2 regions of the Amycolatopsis sp. NPDC005961 genome follow, and region 2 is predicted to be linked to the other one. Evidence: riboswitches for the same ligand, from Rfam matches in the RefSeq annotation. Region 2 holds a riboswitch; the other holds the start of a gene.
What was found. Region 2 has a riboswitch for thiamine pyrophosphate ahead of thiO (glycine oxidase ThiO). Riboswitches for the same ligand answer to the same signal wherever they lie in the genome.
Positions count from the first base shown of each region.

Region 1: it holds a riboswitch for thiamine pyrophosphate, as region 2 does, so the genes downstream of both, ABZ342_RS34340 (thiamine ABC transporter substrate-binding protein) here and thiO (glycine oxidase ThiO) in region 2, are expected to answer to the same signal.

Region 1 is NZ_JBEXVF010000051.1:7,337-16,099, forward strand. Features, by position in the region: gene ABZ342_RS34320 (AlkA N-terminal domain-containing protein) at 1-482, opposite strand, end outside; gene ychF (redox-regulated ATPase YchF) at 585-1,667, shown strand; gene ABZ342_RS34330 (hypothetical protein) at 1,664-1,990, shown strand; gene ABZ342_RS34335 (4a-hydroxytetrahydrobiopterin dehydratase) at 2,437-2,721, opposite strand; TPP riboswitch at 2,754-2,862, shown strand; gene ABZ342_RS34340 (thiamine ABC transporter substrate-binding protein) at 2,884-3,933, shown strand; gene ABZ342_RS34345 (iron ABC transporter permease) at 4,002-5,558, shown strand; gene ABZ342_RS34350 (ABC transporter ATP-binding protein) at 5,558-6,574, shown strand; gene ABZ342_RS34355 (hypothetical protein) at 6,562-7,104, opposite strand; gene ABZ342_RS34360 (ABC transporter permease subunit) at 7,178-8,053, opposite strand; gene ABZ342_RS34365 (ABC transporter ATP-binding protein) at 8,050-8,763, opposite strand, start outside.
Region 2 is NZ_JBEXVF010000019.1:117,691-126,453, reverse strand. Features, by position in the region: gene ABZ342_RS19770 (ion transporter) at 1-659, shown strand, start outside; gene ABZ342_RS19765 (MarR family transcriptional regulator) at 656-1,090, opposite strand; gene ABZ342_RS19760 (thiazole synthase) at 1,188-1,946, opposite strand; gene thiS (sulfur carrier protein ThiS) at 1,948-2,148, opposite strand; gene thiO (glycine oxidase ThiO) at 2,148-3,224, opposite strand; TPP riboswitch at 3,219-3,323, opposite strand; gene thiE (thiamine phosphate synthase) at 3,355-4,014, shown strand; gene ABZ342_RS19740 (hypothetical protein) at 4,071-4,814, opposite strand; gene ABZ342_RS19735 (threonine/serine dehydratase) at 4,961-5,920, shown strand; gene ABZ342_RS19730 (MFS transporter) at 5,917-7,449, opposite strand; gene ABZ342_RS19725 (GntR family transcriptional regulator) at 7,492-8,247, opposite strand; gene ABZ342_RS19720 (SIS domain-containing protein) at 8,396-8,763, shown strand, end outside.

The DNA of each region.
Region 1 (8,763 bases), on a different contig from region 2:
AGCGGCAGCCCCGATACCTCGATCAGCAGCCGAGCCGAATGCGCGCGGTGCGCCCGGGCCAGCGCGAGCGGGCCCGCGCCCAGCTCGGCGGTGAGCACCCGGCCGAGCTGGCGTTCCGAGTAGCCGAGCCGCCGCGCGAGACCCGGGACGCCTTCGCGCTCCACCGTCCCGTCGGAGATCAGGCGCATCGCCCGCGCGGCGAGGTCGGCTCGCACGTTCCAGTCCGGCGAGCCCGGCACGGCGTCGGGCAGGCAGCGGCGGCAGGCGCGGAAGCCGTTGGACTGGGCGGCCGCCGACGTCGGGAAGAAGCGGACGTTCTGCACCTTCGGCGTCGACGCCGGGCAGGACGGCCGGCAGTAGATGCCGGTGGTGCGCACCGCCATGATGAACTGGCCGTCGAAGCGCGAGTCGCGGGCGGTGACCACCCGGTAGCAGCGTTCGGCGTCCCGCCAGATCGCCGGAGCGTCGGTTGACGTGACCATGGATCCGAGCATGCCAGCAGGTCAGCGCCGTCGCTGGCGGAAATCCGACGCGGCGCTGGGCGCGTGGGCCCCGACCGGGCGAGACACGTAGACTGCGGGATCGTGAGTCTCACCCTCGGTATCGTCGGCCTGCCCAACGTCGGCAAGTCCACCCTGTTCAACGCGCTGACCCGCAACGACGTGCTCGCCGCGAACTACCCGTTCGCGACGATCGAGCCGAACGTCGGCGTGGTCCCGCTGCCGGACCCGCGGCTGGACAAGCTCGCCGAGCTGTACAAGTCGGAGAAGACCGTGCCGGCCGTCGTGTCCTTTGTGGACATCGCGGGCATCGTGAAGGGCGCGTCCGAGGGTGCCGGGCTGGGCAACAAGTTCCTGGCGAACATCCGTGAGGCCAACGCGATCTGCCAGGTCATCCGCGTGTTCGACGACCCGGACGTGATCCACGTCGACGGTCGGATCGATCCGCTGAGTGACATCGAGACGATCAACACCGAGCTGATCCTGGCCGACCTGCAGACCCTCGAGAAGGCCGTCTGGCGGCTGGAGAAGGAAGCGCGGACCAAGAAGGAAGCGAAGCCCGCGCTCGAGGCCGCGCAGAAGGCGAAGGAGATCCTCGACAGCGGGCGCACGCTCTTCTCGGCTCAGAAGGACGTCGACCTCGAACTGCTTCGCGAGCACAGCCTCCTCACGACGAAGCCGTTCCTGTACGTCTTCAACGCCGACGAAGGCGTCCTCACCGACGAAGCCCGCCGCGAGGAGCTGGCGAAGCTGGTCGCGCCGGCGGACGCGGTGTTCCTCGACGCGAAGGTCGAGGCGGAGCTGCTGGAGCTGGATGACGAGGAGTCGGTCCGCGAGCTGCTGGAGTCGGTCGGCCAGCCGGAGCCGGGCCTGTACTCCCTGGCCCGCGCGGGTTTCCACACGCTCGGCCTGCAGACGTACCTGACGGCGGGCCCGAAGGAGTCCCGCGCGTGGACGATCCCCCAGGGCGCGACCGCTCCCCAGGCGGCGGGCGTCATCCACACGGACTTCGAGCGCGGCTTCATCAAGGCGGAGATCGTCTCGTACGACGACCTGATGGCGGCGGGCTCGATGGCGGCCGCCCGCGCGGCGGGCAAGGTCCGCATGGAGGGCAAGGACTACATCATGGCCGACGGTGACGTGGTGGAGTTCCGCTTCAACGTATGAGCCGCCCGCTGTCGCCGGCCGAGCGGGAGGTCCTGACCTTCCTGCTCGCTGGCGACTTCCCCGGCGCGGCGGAACTGCGCGCCCAGGCGGAAACGGCCCGGGTCACCGGCCGGTGCGGCTGTGGGTGCCCGACCATCGACCTCGAAGTCGACGCGACCCTGCCGACGGCGGATCTCGATGAGCCGGTCGAGGCCGATGCGCCCGACGGCGGGCTCGTCGTCTTCGCCGACGGCGGGCGCCTGTCCGGGCTCGAGTACTGGACCACGAGCGACGACACCCCGGCGGAGTTCCCGCCCGTCGACCGGATCGGGCGAGCCGGGTAGCCGGAACACCGGCGTGATCTCCGCCGCGCTGAAGATCAGGGCGGCGGAGCTCGGTGCGTCAGCCGAGGAGGCCCATCAGGGCGATCGCGATCAGCACCACGGCGGGGGCCAGGGCGTTGATCCAAGCGCGCTGGGCGGCGGTGAGGCGGGCGGTGGCGGTGCTGTTCATGGCATTTCCTAAGGCCGAAAACCGATGCTTCCGCCCTGCTCAGCGCGCTGATCATGCCCTTTGTTAGCTGCTGTGATCGAACTCACCGGAAGCGCTCAGCCGTCCGAGTGACGGCGAGACCGGACAGTGAACCAGAGCACACCGCCGGCCGCTGCCACCATCGTCGCGAATGCCGCCGTGCCGACCACGATCGCCTGCGTCATAACCGTCTCTCCTAGCAAAGTCGTTTACCGAGAGACGTCGAAACCGCAGAAAAGTGCACTCAGCGTAACCGGGATCACAGAGAAGAAAGCACCTCGTCGATCTCCGACGCCAGCGAGAAGTCCTTCTCCGTCAGCCCACCCGCCGAATGCGTCGAGAGCCGGAACGTCAGCGTGCGCCAGCGGATGTCGATGTCGGGGTGGTGGTCGGCCGCCTCGGCCAGCACCGCGACGCGGTCCACCACCTCGATCGCCTGCGGGAAGCTCGCCAGCTCCACCTCGCGGGAGATGACCTTCCCGGACCTGGTCCAGTCCGCGCTCAAGCGTTCGTCAGCCTCGGAGTCGCTCAAGATTTCCGTCATGTCTCCATCGTCCTGCGTCCTGGACTACGCTGCACGGTTGCCACGGGAGTCCGGTCGAGCCGGGCTGAGAGGCGGGGTCACCCGCGACCGTTCGCACCTGACCGGATCATGCCGGCGAAGGGAGGGCTTTCCCTCCTCGTCCGGTGAAGTGCAGGAGGGTAGATGAAAAGCAGGGCTGTGCGCGCCGCGACGGCCATCGCCGCCGTCAGCGCCGTCGCCGCTGGGTGCTCGCTGTCGGACGGTGACGGTGGCCCGCAGCAGACGCCCACCGTCACCCTCGTGACGCACGACTCCTTCCTGGCTCCGCAGGAGGTGCTCGACGCCTTCCAGAAGCAGTCGGGCATCAAGGTCTCCGTGCTGAAGCAGGGCGACGCCGGCTCGCTGACCAACAAGCTCGTGCTGACGAAGGCCAACCCGATCGGCGACGTCGCGTACGGCGTCGACTCGACCTTCGCTTCGCGCGCGCTCAAGGAAGGCGTCTTCGAGCCGTACACCAGCCCGGAGGCCGATCGCGGGCCGCAGCGCTACGCCGTCGACCCCGAGCACCGGCTGTCCGCCGTCGACGTCGGTGACGTCTGCGTCAACGTCGACACGAACTACTTCACGAGCAAGGGCATCCCGGCGCCGGCGTCGTACGACGACCTGGCCGACCCGAAGTACAAGGACCTGCTGGTCGCCGAGGACCCGGCCACGGCCTCGCCCGGCCTCGCGTTCCTCCTCGGCACCATCGCGAAGTACGGCGAGGCCGGCTGGAAGGACTACTGGACGAAGCTGAAGGCCAACGGCGTCAAGGTGGTCAGCGGCTGGGAAGAGGCCTACACCAAGGACTTCTCCGGCTCGTCCGGCAAGGGACCGCGGCCGATCGTCGTCTCGTACGCGTCTTCGCCGGCCGCGGAGGTCGGCGACGACGGCAAGCCGCGCACCAAGGCACTGCTCGACACCTGCTACCGGCAGGTCGAGTACGCCGGGGTGCTGGCGAACGGCAAGCAGGCCGAGAACGCGCGCAAGGTCGTCGACTTCCTGCTCTCCCAGCAGTTCCAGGCGACGGTCGCGGCCAACATGTACGTCTACCCGGCCCGCCAGGGCGTCGACCTGCCCGCGGGCTGGGCGCAGGTCGCGCCGCTGCCGCAGAAGCCGCAGGCGCTGACGGCGGACCAGGTGCAGGCCGGGCGCGAGAAGTGGATCGGCGAATGGCGCTCGCTCGTGCAGTGACACCCCGGCGAGCACCAGTCCTGGCCCCGCCGCGGACCGCCCGCGGGCTCGGCCTGGCGCTGCTCGGGCTGGCCCCGATCGGGTTCCTGGTGGTGTTCTTCGCGTGGCCGGTGCTGGCGATCATCGCCCGCGGGTTCGCCGCCGGCGGCCTCGACGTCGTCTTCGGTGACGCGCGGACCTGGCAGCTGGCCGGCTTCACCGTGGCGAGCGCGGCGGCGTCGACGCTGGTGGCGATCGTCGCCGGGCTGCCGGTGGCGTTCCTGCTCGCGCGGGTGAAGCTGCCCGGCGCCGGCCTCGCGCGGACGCTGGTGCTGGTGCCGTTCGTGCTGCCGACCGTCGTCGTCGGCCTGGCGTTCCGGGCGCTGTGGCCGGACGGCGGGGTGCTGCCGATCGTGCTGGCCAACGCCTTCTTCAACGTCGCCGTCGTCGCGCGGACCGTCGCCGGGCTCTGGGCGCGGCTGGATTCGCGGACGACCGACGCCGCCCGCGCGCTGGGTGCGTCCCCGTGGCGGGCGTTCCGCTCGGTGACGCTGCCCGCGCTGGCGCCCGCAATCGCGTCCGCCGCGGCCGTCGTGTTCCTGTTCTGCGCCACCAGCTTCGGCGTCGTCCTCATCCTCGGCGGCGCGAAGTACCGGACGCTGGAGACCGAGATCTACCTGCGGACGGTCGACCTGCTCGATCTTTCGGGCGCGGCGGCGCTTTCGCTGATCCAGTTCGCGGCCGTGGTCGCCGCGCTCGTGCTCGGCGGGCTGGCGCGGCGACGCAAGGACGGCGCCCGGATCGGCGCCGCGAAAACACGACGCCCTCGCGGCGGAGAATGGCCGGTGGTCGGCGCCGCGGGCGTCGTGCTGGCCCTGCTGCTGACGCCGATCGTCGCGCTGCTCGTCGAATCGGTGTCCACTCCCGACGGCTGGAGCTTCGCCGGTTATCGAGCGTTAACTACCACCGGTGAGAAGGGTGCGCTGCAGGTTTCCGGCTGGGACGCGGCGCTGAACTCGCTGAAGGTGGCCATCGACGCGACGTTGCTCGCGATGGTCGTCGGCGTGCTCGCGTCCGTGGTGCTGGTGGCGCTGCGGCGCTCGCCCGCGAAAGCCGCGCGCGGCCTCGGCGAGACCATGGACGCCGTGCTGATGCTGCCGCTCGGGGTGTCCGCGGTGACTGTCGGCTTCGGTTATCTGGTCACCCTCGACGCGCTGCCCGGCGACCTCCGGACGTCGCCTTACCTTGTACCACTGGCTCAGGCGCTGGTGATCATCCCGCTGATCGTGCGGATGGTGCTGCCGGTGCTGCGCTCGGTCGATGTCCGATTGCGGCAGGCCGCGTCGACGCTCGGCGCGAGCCCGCTGCGGGTGTGGCGCGAGATCGACCTGCCGCTGACGCTGCGGCCGCTGGTCGCGGCGGCCGGGTTCGGGTTCGTCGTGGCGCTCGGCGAGTTCGGCGCGACGAGCTTCCTCGCGCGGCCGACGGCGCCGACGCTGCCGGTCGCGATCGCGTCGTTGATGGGACGTCCGGGGGAGCTGAACAATCAGATGGCGTACGCCGCGTGCGCGCTGCTGATGCTCGTGACGGTGCTGGCGGTCGCGCTGATCGACCGGTTGGGACGCGGCCGGGTGGGAGAGTTCTGATGGCGCTTTCGGTGCGGGACCTGACCGTCCACTACGGATCGTTCGCGGCGGTCCGCGACGTCCGCCTGGACATCGCCGACGGCGAGGTGCTGGCGCTGCTCGGCCCGTCCGGCTCGGGGAAGTCGACGCTGCTGCGCGCGATCACCGGGCTCGAGCCGTCGGCGCGCGGCTCGGTGAGCTGGGACGGCGACGACCTCGGCGCGGTGCCGGTGCACCGGCGCGGGTTCGGTCTGGTGTTCCAGGACGGCCAGCTGTTCGCCCACCGCGACGTCGCCGCGAACATCGCGTTCGGTCTGCGGATGCACGGTGTGCCGCGGTCTTCGTGGGGTGCGCGGGTCGCCGAGCTGCTGGCGCTGGTGGGCCTCTCCGGCTTCGAACGCCGGCGCGTCACGGAGCTGTCGGGCGGGCAGGCCCAGCGGGTGGCGCTGGCCCGGGCGCTGGCGCCGAAGCCGCGGCTGCTGCTGCTCGACGAGCCGCTGTCCGGTTTGGACGCGGGGTTGCGCGAGCAGCTGGCGATAGACCTGGCGGACCTGTTGCGGCGCAGCAAGATCACGGCGTTGCTGGTGACGCACGACCAGGAGGAGGCGTTCACGCTGGCCGACCGGGTCGCGGTGCTGGACGCGGGCGAGGTCCGCCAGGAGGGCGCGGTCCGCCGGGTGTGGCGCAACCCGGCGGACGACGACGTGGCCCGGTTCCTCGGCGTGACGACGTTCGTGGACGGTGTCGTCGCGGGCGGCGTGGCACACACGACGCTGGGCGACGTCGCTCTGCCGGACGCCGTGGACGGCCCGGTACGGCTGGGACTGCGGCCGCACGCGCTGCGGGTGGCCGCCGAAGGCGTGCCGGCCGAAGTGGTGGCGGCCGTGCACCGACGCGAGCACGTGCGGCTGGTGGTGAAGCTGAGTGAGTCCACTGTGGACGCGATCGCCCCGGCGGCGTCGGACCTGCGGGCGGGGGACGCGGTGAAGCTGGAGTTCGACCCGGACGGCGTCGCGCTGGTCGGTCAGCCCGCGTAGTCCGGGAACTCCGTGAAGAACCGGCAGCCGGCCCATTGGCCGTACAGGACCTCGGTCTCCAGCTCGTCCATGAACAGGGCGTGCAGGAACTCGGGGACGCTGCCCGGGTACTGTCCCCAGCCGTCACCGTGGTCGTCGCAGTACAGGACGCTTTCGGGGCCGGGCTGAGAACTCCAGAAGTAGGTGTGCTGGTCGCCGTGCCCCCACGCGACCAGGCCGCCCTCCTCCGGGTGGAAGCGGTGCGGGAATTCCGCGTGGTTCAGGCTTCGGGCGTACTTGAAGTTCTCGGTCTTGGTCTTCGCCCTGCCGAGGAACATGTCCAGCGCCCGTTCGCTCTGAACGGGGTTGTAGAAGTGGATCCAGCCGCCGAACGAGCCCGTCGGGAAGCAGAGCGACAAGTCCTTGACACCGCGGGGCACTTCGGTGGCCAGCCGATCTTCGACCTGCGCCCAGGTGAGCCCTGGATCGGGTGACTTCCGCCAGCCGAGAAGCTCGGAGAGCCGTGTAGCGGCAGGCTGATCGGAAGTCATCCCACTCCTCGTCGCGGCGGATTCCCGGACCAGTCTACCGACCCGGCCCCGGGAATCCGGCCTTCGACGAACCTCAGCCGTCGCGAGTGGACAGTCGGGCGTACGCCAGCGACAGCCCGATCACGATGTAGCACGCCGCCCGCAAGGCTCCCTCGCCCAGCATCTGCGTGCCCATCGGGTCCTGCAGGACCTCCGCCGGGGCCATCGACCAGTCCTTCGTCAGCAGGAACGGGTGCAGCCAGTCCAGCGACGTCAAGAACCCCAGGATCGTGAACACGATGTCGGCCGCCAGGACCGACGCCACCACCAGCATCGGGTGCTCGGTCCAGCTGGAGATCGCCAGCGCCACCGCGCCGACCGCCCACAGCTGCAGCACCACCCAGCCCGCCATCAGCAGGATCCGGGCCAGCGCGCCGCCCAGGGTCAGCGTCGTGCCCGACAGCGTGAACAGCGAGTCCGTGCCGTTGATGATCAGCCCGGTCACCACGCCCGTCACGCACATCGCCAGCACCGAGACCACCGACACCGTCGCGACGCCGAACGCCTTGACCGCCAGCAACCGGCCTCGGCCGACCGGGGCGATCAGCCAGCCACGCAGGGTGCCGTGGGCCGTCTCGCCCGCGATCGCGTCCGCGCCCGCCATCGCCGATGCCAGCGGCAGGAGCAGGGCCAGCGACATCACGACCGCCGCGATCGGGAGGACGAACGCGTTGTTGACCGCGGACGCCAGCAACGCGCCGCCGCCCTCGTCCGGGCCGCCGCCCTGCGCGTTGTCGCTCACCAACGTCAGGCCGATGCCGATGATCACCGGGATCAGCGCCAGGAGCCCGAGCACGGCCAACGTGCGCGGCCGCCGGAAGATCCAGCGCAGCTCCGCGGCCAGCAGGCGCGGCAGCGGCACCGTGTCGTGGCCCGTGCGGGCCGCCGGTACTTCGAGGACCGCCGTCATTCCGATCCCTCCGTCAGCCGTGCGAACAGGTCTTCCAGCCCGGTGCGGGCCCGCGTCGCCTCGTGGACCGCGACCCCCGCGCCCACCAGCACCTGCAGCACCCGCGGTGCTTCCGCCGCCGTGAGGTCGGCGCGGACGCCGTCCGGCGTGAGCCGGGCACCGATCCGGTTCTCCCGCAGCACTTCCACCGCCTGCTCGGCGTCGGGCGTGCGGACCAGCAGGGCCGCGTTCCCGGACTCCAGCAGCTCCGCCAGCTCGCCCTGCGCGACGACGTTGCCGGCCTGCAGCACGGCGACGTGCGTGCACGTCGCCTCCACCTCGGCCAGCAGGTGCGACGACACCAGCACGGTGACCCCGTCGGCGTGCAGCTCGGCGACGATCCTGCGGATCTCCCTGGTACCCGCAGGATCGAGGCCGTTGGTCGGCTCGTCGAGCACGACCATCTTCCGCGGCACGAGCAACGCCGAAGCGAGCCCGAGCCGCTGCTTCATGCCGAGCGAGTAGCCCTTGTAGCGCCGGCGCGCGGCGACGGTCAGCCCGACGCGCTCGAGCGCCGAATCCACCGCGAGGGGGATCCCGCCCGCGGCCAGCCGGGGTTCGGCCGCGGCGAAGCGCAGCAGGTTGTCGCGCCCGGACAGGAACGGGTGGAAGCCCGGCCCCTCGACCAGCGCGCCGACGTCCGGCAGCGCGTGCGCGGCGGCTTCGGGCAT
Region 2 (8,763 bases):
TCGACCACATCGCGCTGGGCATCTTCGTCACCGAGCTGCTGGCGAAGTTCTACGCCTACCGCGGCGCCTTCTTCCGCGACAACTGGAACGTCTTCGACCTGCTGGTCGTCGGCATCGCGGTGATCCCGGCGACCGGTCCGTTCGCCGTCCTGCGGTCGCTGCGCGTGCTCCGGGTGCTGCGGCTGATCTCGGTCGTGCCGTCGATGCGCAAGGTCGTCTCCGGGCTGCTCGCGGCGATCCCCGGCATGGCGTCGATCGCGGCGCTGCTCGCGCTGATCATCTTCGTCGCCGGTGTGATGGCGACCAAGCTGTTCGGCGTGATCTCGCCGGAGAACTTCGGCGACCTCGGCACCTCGCTGTTCACGCTGTTCCAGGTGATGACCGGCGAAGCGTGGCCGGACATCGCGAAGGAGATCATGGTCCAGGCGCCGATGGCCTGGATCTTCTTCGTCGTCTACATCCTGGTGTCCAGCTTCGCGGTGCTGAACCTCTTCATCGCCGTGGTCGTCAGCGGCATGGAGGACGAGCTGCGCCAGGACATCCGCGAGGAAGAGGCCAAGCAGGCCGCGACGCAGGCCGAAGCCAACCGGGAGATCCTCGAGGAGCTGCGCGCCGTCCGCGCGGAGCTGGCCGAGCTGAGGCGGGAGCAGGCCGCTTAGCGGTCCTCGTCCGCGATCAGCGCCTCCAGCGCCGGGAGCGCCGCCGTCAGGGCTTCGCGGTGCTCGGGCGTCAAGCGGTCGAGACGCCGGTTCAGCTCCTGCACCCGCGTCGACCGGACGCCGGACACCAGCCGCTCGCCCTCTTCGGTCGCCTTCGCCAGCCACGCGCGGCGGTCGACCGGGTCGGACTCGCGGCTCACGTACCCCGCCTCGACGAGGGACGCGATGATCCGCGACATGGTCGCCGCGGCGACGCCCTCCTTCGCGGCGAGGTCGCCGAGACGCAGCTGGCCGGAGATCACCAGCGTCGCGAGGGCAGAGATGGCGCCGTGGCCGGGGCCGGGCACGCCGGCCTGCCGCAGTGACCGGGACAGCCTGCCGACAGCGAGGTACAACCTGCCCGAGACGTCCTGGACGGATGTGCTGGTCACGGCTGGCTCCTTCTGCCCTGCCCCGCCGCGGGTGCGCCGGAAAGTGCCGTCAACCTTACGGGTTCGCGGTGCACGTTCGGCGTTAAGGCACCCGTGTTCACCGGGGTGGGCTCGACGCCTGCGCCCAAAAACGCTGCGGCACACGCCCCGCGCTCCGGGCCAGGTGACCGGCGACGACGGCCGAGCGCATCGCCGCGGCCATCCGTTCGGGGTCCGTCGCCCGGGTGACCGCGGTGGACAGCAGGACGGCGTCGCAGCCGAGCTCCATCGCCAGCGTCGCATCGGACGCCGTGCCGATTCCGGCGTCCAGGATCACCGGCACGCCCGCCCGCGAAACGATCAGCTCGATGTTGTGCGGATTCCGGATGCCGAGGCCGGTGCCGATCGGCGCGCCCAGCGGCATCACGGCGGCGCAGCCCGCCTCCTCCAAGCGCAGCGCGAGCACCGGGTCGTCGTTCGTGTAGGCGAACACGGTGAACCCGTCGGCGGCCAGGCGTTCGGCGGCGTCGAGGGTTTCGATCGGGTCCGGGAGCAGCGTCCGGTCGTCGGCGTGCACCTCGAGCTTGATCAGATCGGTCCCGAGGGCCTCCCGCGCGAGCTGCGCGGTGAGCACGGCCTCGGCGGCCGTGCGGCAGCCCGCGGTGTTCGGCAGCAGCTCGATGCCGAGCCTTGTCAGGAGCTCGAGGACGCCGGAGCCGCCTTCGGCGTCGGCGCGGCGCATGGCGACGGTCGTCAGCTCGGTGCCGGACGCGACCAGCGCGCGTTCGAGCACGGCGAGGTTCGCCGCGCCGCCGGTGCCGATGATCAGCCGGGACGTCAGCTTGTGCGTGCCGATGACCAGCGGTTCTTCGTCCATTTCAGCCTCCCTGGACGGCGGTGAGCACGTCGACGCCCGCGCCCTTGGGCACGGCGGTGGCCGCCCAGTCGCTCCGGCGGACGACGACGCCGTCGACCGCGACGGCGATGCCGGGCCGCTGCCCGCCGGACGCGTCGAGGACGTCGGCGACCGTCGCGCCGTCCGGGAACTCCGTCCACGTCCCGTTGAGCTTGATCTCCATCACACGTGCTCCTTCTGGTGCAGGCGGGCGGGTGAAGCCGCTTCGACGCCTTCGGGCGGCTTCTCACCCTCGAGCCAGGCGACCACGGCGTCCGCGGTCACGGGGGCCATCAGCAGGCCGTTGCGGTGGTGCCCGGTGGCGGCGAAGACGCCGTCGTCCAGGACGCCGATGTAGGGCAGCACGTCCCGGCTGCCGGCCCGCAGGCCCGCGGCGGTCTCGACGAGCTCGTACTCGGTGATCGCGGGGAAGACGCGTTCGGCGCCCTCGATCAGCTCACGGACACCGCGCGCGGTGACGGCTCGGTCGAAGCCCGCCTCGTACTGCGTCGCGCCTAGGACAAGTTCCTGGTCGCCGCGCGGCACGAGGTAGATCGGCCGGCCCTCGACGACGGCGCGGACGGTGCGCGTGGGCGGGGGCAGGCAGCCGCGGCGGGGTTTCAGGCGCAGGATCTCGCCCTTGAGCGGGCGGACGGCGTCGGCGAGCTGCGGGTGCAGCCGTCCGGTCCAGGCGCCGGCGGCGAGCACGACGGCGTCGGCGTCCGGGACGCGTTCGACGCGTTCGCGGACGAACCGGACGTCTCGTTCCTGGCACGCCGCGTACAGGGCGTGGAGCAGTTTCCGGTTGTCCACGGCCAGGTCGCCGGGCACGTGGAGTCCACTTCGGACGGACCCGGTGCCCGGTTCGAGCCGCTTCGTCTCGCGACTGGTGAGGCGTTCGGCCGCGCGGCCGAGCGAGTGCAGGTGCGCGGCGAGGATGTCGAGGTGGCCGGCGTCGGCGCTGTCGAACGCGACGACGAGCGTGCCGTGTTCGGCCAGGCCGGGGTCGAGGCCTTCCTGAGCGAGGTCGCTCGCGAAGCCGGGCCACCTTTTCAGCGACTCTTCGCCGAGGCGCAGGACGTCTTCCTCGCCCGGCCAGGCCTCGGTGACCGGGGCGAGCATGCCGCCGGCCAGCCAGGATGCGCCGCCACGGACGGGCTCGGGGTCGTAGAGGGTGACCTCGTGGCCGGCTCGTGCGGCTCGCCACGCCGTGGACAGGCCGATCACGCCGCCGCCGACCACGGCCAAGGTGTTCGTCATGGGAATCACGCTCCCTGCGCCGGCATGACCCGGATCAGGTTCCACGGTCGGAGCGGCAGCTCCCTCTCAGCCCGTCCTCGGGCTCCCGTGCGGACCAGTCCACCCTAGCTCCCAAGGTACGGTCGCCGCTATGCCCGCCCTTTCCGGTGACAAGATCCGCGCCCGCCTCGAGGCGGCGCGCCTGTACCTCTGCACGGACGCCCGCACGTCGCGCGGCGACTTGGCGTCCTTCGCCGACGCGGCCCTGGCCGGTGGCGTCGACATCATCCAGCTGCGCGACAAGACCGGCGCTTTGGAAGCCGCCGGCGAGATCGCGGCGCTGGAGGTGCTGGCCGAGGCGTGCGCGCGCCACGGAGCGCTGCTGTCGGTGAACGACCGGGCGGACGTGGCACTGGCGGTCGATGCGGACGTGCTGCACCTGGGCCAGGACGACATCCCGGTGGGGTTGGCCCGCCGGATTCTGGGTGACGACGTGGTCATCGGGCGGTCGACGCACTCCGTCGCGCAAGCTTCGGCCGCCGCTTCGGAACCGGGGGTGGACTACTTCTGCACCGGCCCGTGCTGGCCGACACCGACGAAACCGGGCCGGTCGGCGCCGGGGTTGGACCTGGTCCGCGCGACGGCGGCGGCCGCTCCCGAACGCCCGTGGTTCGCGATCGGCGGCATCGACGGCCCACGGCTCCCGGACGTACTGGAGGCGGGCGCGTCGCGGATCGTGGTGGTCCGGGCGATCACCGAGGCCGAGGACCCGGAAGCCGCGGCGCGGGAGTTGCGGTCCCACCTGGCCTGAAAACCGTGAAGGGCACATCGAGGGACTTGAAGTCCCTTGGTGTGCCCTTCACGGACCTACGGGGTCGGGGTGGTCGCCGCGCCCTTGCTGGTCGGCGGGGTCGTCGTCGCCGGGGCCGATGTCGACGGCTGCTGCGTCGTCGTGCTCGGCGTGGTCGTCGGCGTCTCCGACGAGGTCGTCGGGGCCGTCGAGGTGTCCGACGGGGTCGTCGTCTCCGACGGGGACACCTGGGTGTCGGTCGTGCCGGTCGTCGGCGTCGTCGAGGGGGTCTTGTCCGGCTGGCCGCCGCCGTTGCCGAAGATCTTGCCGATGCTCGAGCCCGTGCCGCCGCCGATCTGGGTGCCCGTGGCCGACTCGAAGCCGACTATCGCCAGGATCGCCACCGCGAACGCCGCCACGCTCGTGCCGATGATCAACGGCCAGCGCAGCTTCCGCAGCCGGGACGGCTCCTCCTCGGGCGGACCTTCCTCGGGCCGGGGCAGCTGGACCGTCGGCTGCTCGGCCAGCGCCACCTCGGAACCGGTTCCACGCCGCCGGATGCCCGACGCCGCCAGCTGACGCGCCCTCAGCGCGGCCTCGCGCGTGCGCTGCAGCGAGCGCAGGTACACCTCGCCGCCGACCGTCGTGATCACGCTCGCCACGCCCGCGCCGACGACCGTCCCCGCCACGCCGAGCGTCGATCCCAGCAGCGCCGCCGTCACCGCCGCGAGCGCCGCCGCCATCACCTGCGCGATGCGCAAACCTGACTTTTCTTCCTTCGCTGTGTCCACCTCGGAAGTCGCTGCGTTCTCCTTGCCCATGATCCCGATCCGGTAGTAAGTCTTCTCCCCTGTCCAACGTCTAAGGCGCGCGAGGAACTCCCCGCGTTGCCGGAGCGTGAGGAGCGCCACTCCGTCCGTCCACAGTGGACATTCCACGCCGAACACTTTCTTGACATACTCGGCACATGGAACTGGTGACGATCTCCGACATCGAGGCCGCGGCGAAGCGCGTCCGAGGTGTCGCCGTGCACACGCCCCTGTTGCTCCAGACGTGGGATCCCCGCGGAACCCTGTGGCTCAAACCCGAAAGCCTGCAACCGGTCGGCGCGTTCAAGGTGCGCGGCGCGTTCAACGCGATCGGTTCCCTCGACGAGGAAAGCCGCTCCCGCGGCGTCATCGCGTACTCGAGCGGTAACCACGCGCAGGCCGTCGCCTACGCCGCGCAGCAGTACGGCGTACCCGCGGTGATCGTCGTGCCGGACGTCGCGCCGCGGATCAAGGTCGAGGCCACCCGCGCGTACGGCGCCGAGGTGATCGAGGTGCCGATCGGCGAGCACGAGGGGAAAGCGCACGAACTGGCCGCCGAACGCGGGCTGACCCTCGTCCCGCCCTACGACGACGCGGCCATCATCGCCGGGCAGGGCACGGCGGGCCTCGAGATCGCCGAGGACCTCCCCGACGTCGAGGTCGTGCTGGTGCCGGTGAGCGGCGGCGGGCTGGCGTCCGGTGTCGGCGTCGCGATCAAGGCGCGCTGCCCTCGGGCTCGCGTCATCGGCGTCGAGCCGGCGCTGGCCGGGGACACGGCCGAGGGGCTGCGCCTGGGCCACCGGGTCGACTGGCCCCAGGCCGACCGCGCCCGGACGATCGCCGACGGCCTGCGCGCGCAGCCGTCCGAGCTGACGTTCGCGCACCTGCGGGAGGTCGTCGACGCCATGGTCACGGTCACCGAGGACGAGATCCGCGAAGCCGTGCGCACGCTCGCCCGGAAGGCCCGGCTGGTCGCCGAGCCCAGCGGCGCGGTGACGACGGCGGCGTACCTGTTCCACGCCGACGAGCTGCCGGCCGGGCGCACGGTCGCCCTCGTCTCGGGCGGCAACGCCGACCCGGCGCTGTTCGCCGAGATCCTCGCGGGTCAGCCCGGCTAGGAACCGGCCACCGGGGAGCCGCCGCGGATGTGGGTCGGCGGCCCCTCCACGCCGCAGTGGTAGCACTCGCCCAGGTGGGGGCTCTCGTCGTCGGCCGCGGGAGAAGCCGGCGGCTCGGACGGCGGCTCGAGGACGCCGTTGTGGATGCCCAGCGCGATCAGCCCGCCCACGATCGCCAGCGCCGCGCAGATGACCAGTGCCATCCGCCAGCCCGCGGTGAGCGCCACCGGGTCGGCGTACGCCTCGCCGGTCAGCCCGGCCGCGGCCGGCAGCACCGCGACGGCCAAGAGCCCGCCGGAGCGCGCGATCGCGTTGTTGACCCCCGACGCGACACCGGCATAGCGGTCCGGGGCCGCGGCGAGCACCGTCGCGGTCACCGGGGCCACCACCGTCGCCAGGCCCAGCCCGAACACGACGACCGCGGGCAGCACCGTCCCGAGGTAGGACGCGCCGGGCGCGATGCGCAGCATCAGCAGCATCCCGACGCCGACGATGATCGGGCCGACCACCAGCTGCGTGCGCGGCCCGATGCGCTGGGCCAGCGCCCCCGAACGCCCCGACAGCAGCAGCATGATCACCGTGAGGGGCAGCCCGGCCAGGCCGGACGCCGTCGGCGAGTAGTGCAGCGACACCTGCAGCTGCATGACCAGCAGCATCATCACGCCGCCGAGGGCCGCGTACATGGCGAAGGTCAGCGCGTTGGCCAGGGTGAACGTCCGGTCGCGGAACAGCGACGGCGGCACCAGCGGCTCGCGCGAGCGGTGCTGGACGACGACGAACGCGGTCAGTCCCGCGATCCCCAGCAGGCCCGCGACCAGCACGATCGGGTCCGCGATGCCGCGAGCCGGCGCCTCCACCAGCGCACCGGTGATCCCGGCGAGGCCGATCGCGCCGAGCGCCGCGGCGCCGAAGTCGGGGTGCCCGGTCGCCTGCGGGTCGCGGGACTCGGGGACGAACTTCCGGGCCATCAGCACGACGGCGACCGCGATCGGGACGTTGATCAGGAACGCGAGCCGCCACGACCAGACCTGGACGAGGAAGCCGCCGAGCAGCGGTCCGGCGGCCGCCGCGATGCCGCCGAGGCCGGACCACGCGCCGATCGCGCGGGCGCGCGCGTCGTGCGCGAAGGACGACTGGAGGATCGCGAGCGACCCGGGCGTCAGCAGCGCGCCGCCGATGCCCTGCAGGATCCGCATCGCGACCAGCATCTCGGTGGACGTCGCGGCGGCGCACAGCCCGGACGCGACGCCGAACCAGACGACGCCGATGAGGTACATCCGGCGGCGGCCGTAGCGGTCACCGAGCGAGCCGGCGACCAGGATGAGCGCGGCGAGCGCCAGCAGGTAGCCGTCGAGGATCCATTGGAGCCCGGCGACGGAGGCGTTCAGCTCGGTGCCGATGCGGGGCAGGGCGACGTTGACGATGGTGCCGTCGAGCATCGCCATGCCCGAACCGAGGATGGTGGTGGCGAGCACGCCGCGGGCGGCGTGCGTCCCCCAGCGGATCCCGGTGTCTTCGGTGGCAGTCACCCCGCAACTCCACCTTGCGCGGTGATCGCCGTCAACACCGGGTCACGGCATCAGCGTGGTGACGAACTTGTACCGGTCGCCGCGGTAGACGGAGCGGGCGTACTCGACCGGCTTGCCGTCGGTGGCGAACGAGTGCCGGGTCAGCCGGAGCACCGGCATGCCGACGTCGGCGCCGAGCATCTCCGCCTCTTCCGGACCGGCGAGCGACGTCTCGATCGACTCTTCGGCGCGTTCCAGTTCCACTCCGTAGTACTCGCGCAGAACGGCGTACAACGAACCGCCCGCCGAGACGTGCTTGCGGAGTCCGCGGAATCGGCCGGCCGGGAGGTGCGAAGTCTCCAGCGCCATCGGCTGCGAGTCCGCCAGTCGAAGCCGTCGAAGGCGAAGAATTTTCGCACCAGTACGGATTCCGAGCAGTTTCGCGAGGTCGCCCTCGGCCGGGAGCTCCTCGAGCTCCAGCAGCTTCGAAGACGGCTTCAGCCCTTGGCGCCGCATGTCCTCGGTGTAGGACGACAACTGCAGCCGCTGCGCGAGCTTCGGCTCGGCCGCGAACGTGCCTTTCCCCTGCACACGGTGCAGACGGCCCTCGGCCGTGAGGTCGGCCAGCGCCTGGCGCACGGTGGTGCGGGAGACCGTGAACTCCCCGGCGAGCGCGCGTTCGGTCGGGATCGGCGACCCGGGCGGCAGCACGTCCAGGAGGTCGAGGAGGTGCTGTTTCAGCGCCCAGTACTTGGGCTCGCGCTGCCCGCGCATCGCGGCGACGGCGCCCGCCTCGCCCGTGGTGGTGGTCTCCAACATGCCCGACTCCCTATGTCTTCCCTCATTGCGCGCCACGTCCCCGTAAGAAACGTACCCTTTTCCCCAAACCCGCCGCCCCACTAACATTGGTCTAGACCTGACCGACGCCGCCTGAGTCCGGTACATAATGCCGGAGGTGGAGAGGAAAATGATGACCGAACAACGGCCCGGCGAGCACATGGCCGCGGAGATCGCCCAGCAACCGGACGTCCTGGCCGGACTGGTGGGGCGTCAGGCGGAAATCGCCGAGGTGGCGGAAAAGATCTCACAACGGCCTCCGCGCTTCGCTTTGCTCGCCGCGCGTGGATCGAGTGACCACGCAGCGTTGTATGCGAAGTACCTGATCGAGGTACTGCTCGGCCTTCCGGCTGGTCTTGTCTCCCCGTCCACGGCGACGCTGTACGGCGCGCGGCCCGATCTGCGGGACGTGCTGTTCGTCACGGTCAGCCAGAGCGGCGGCTCGCCCGACCTGATCGAGGTCACCGAAACGGCGCGCCGCCAGGGCGCGCTGACGGT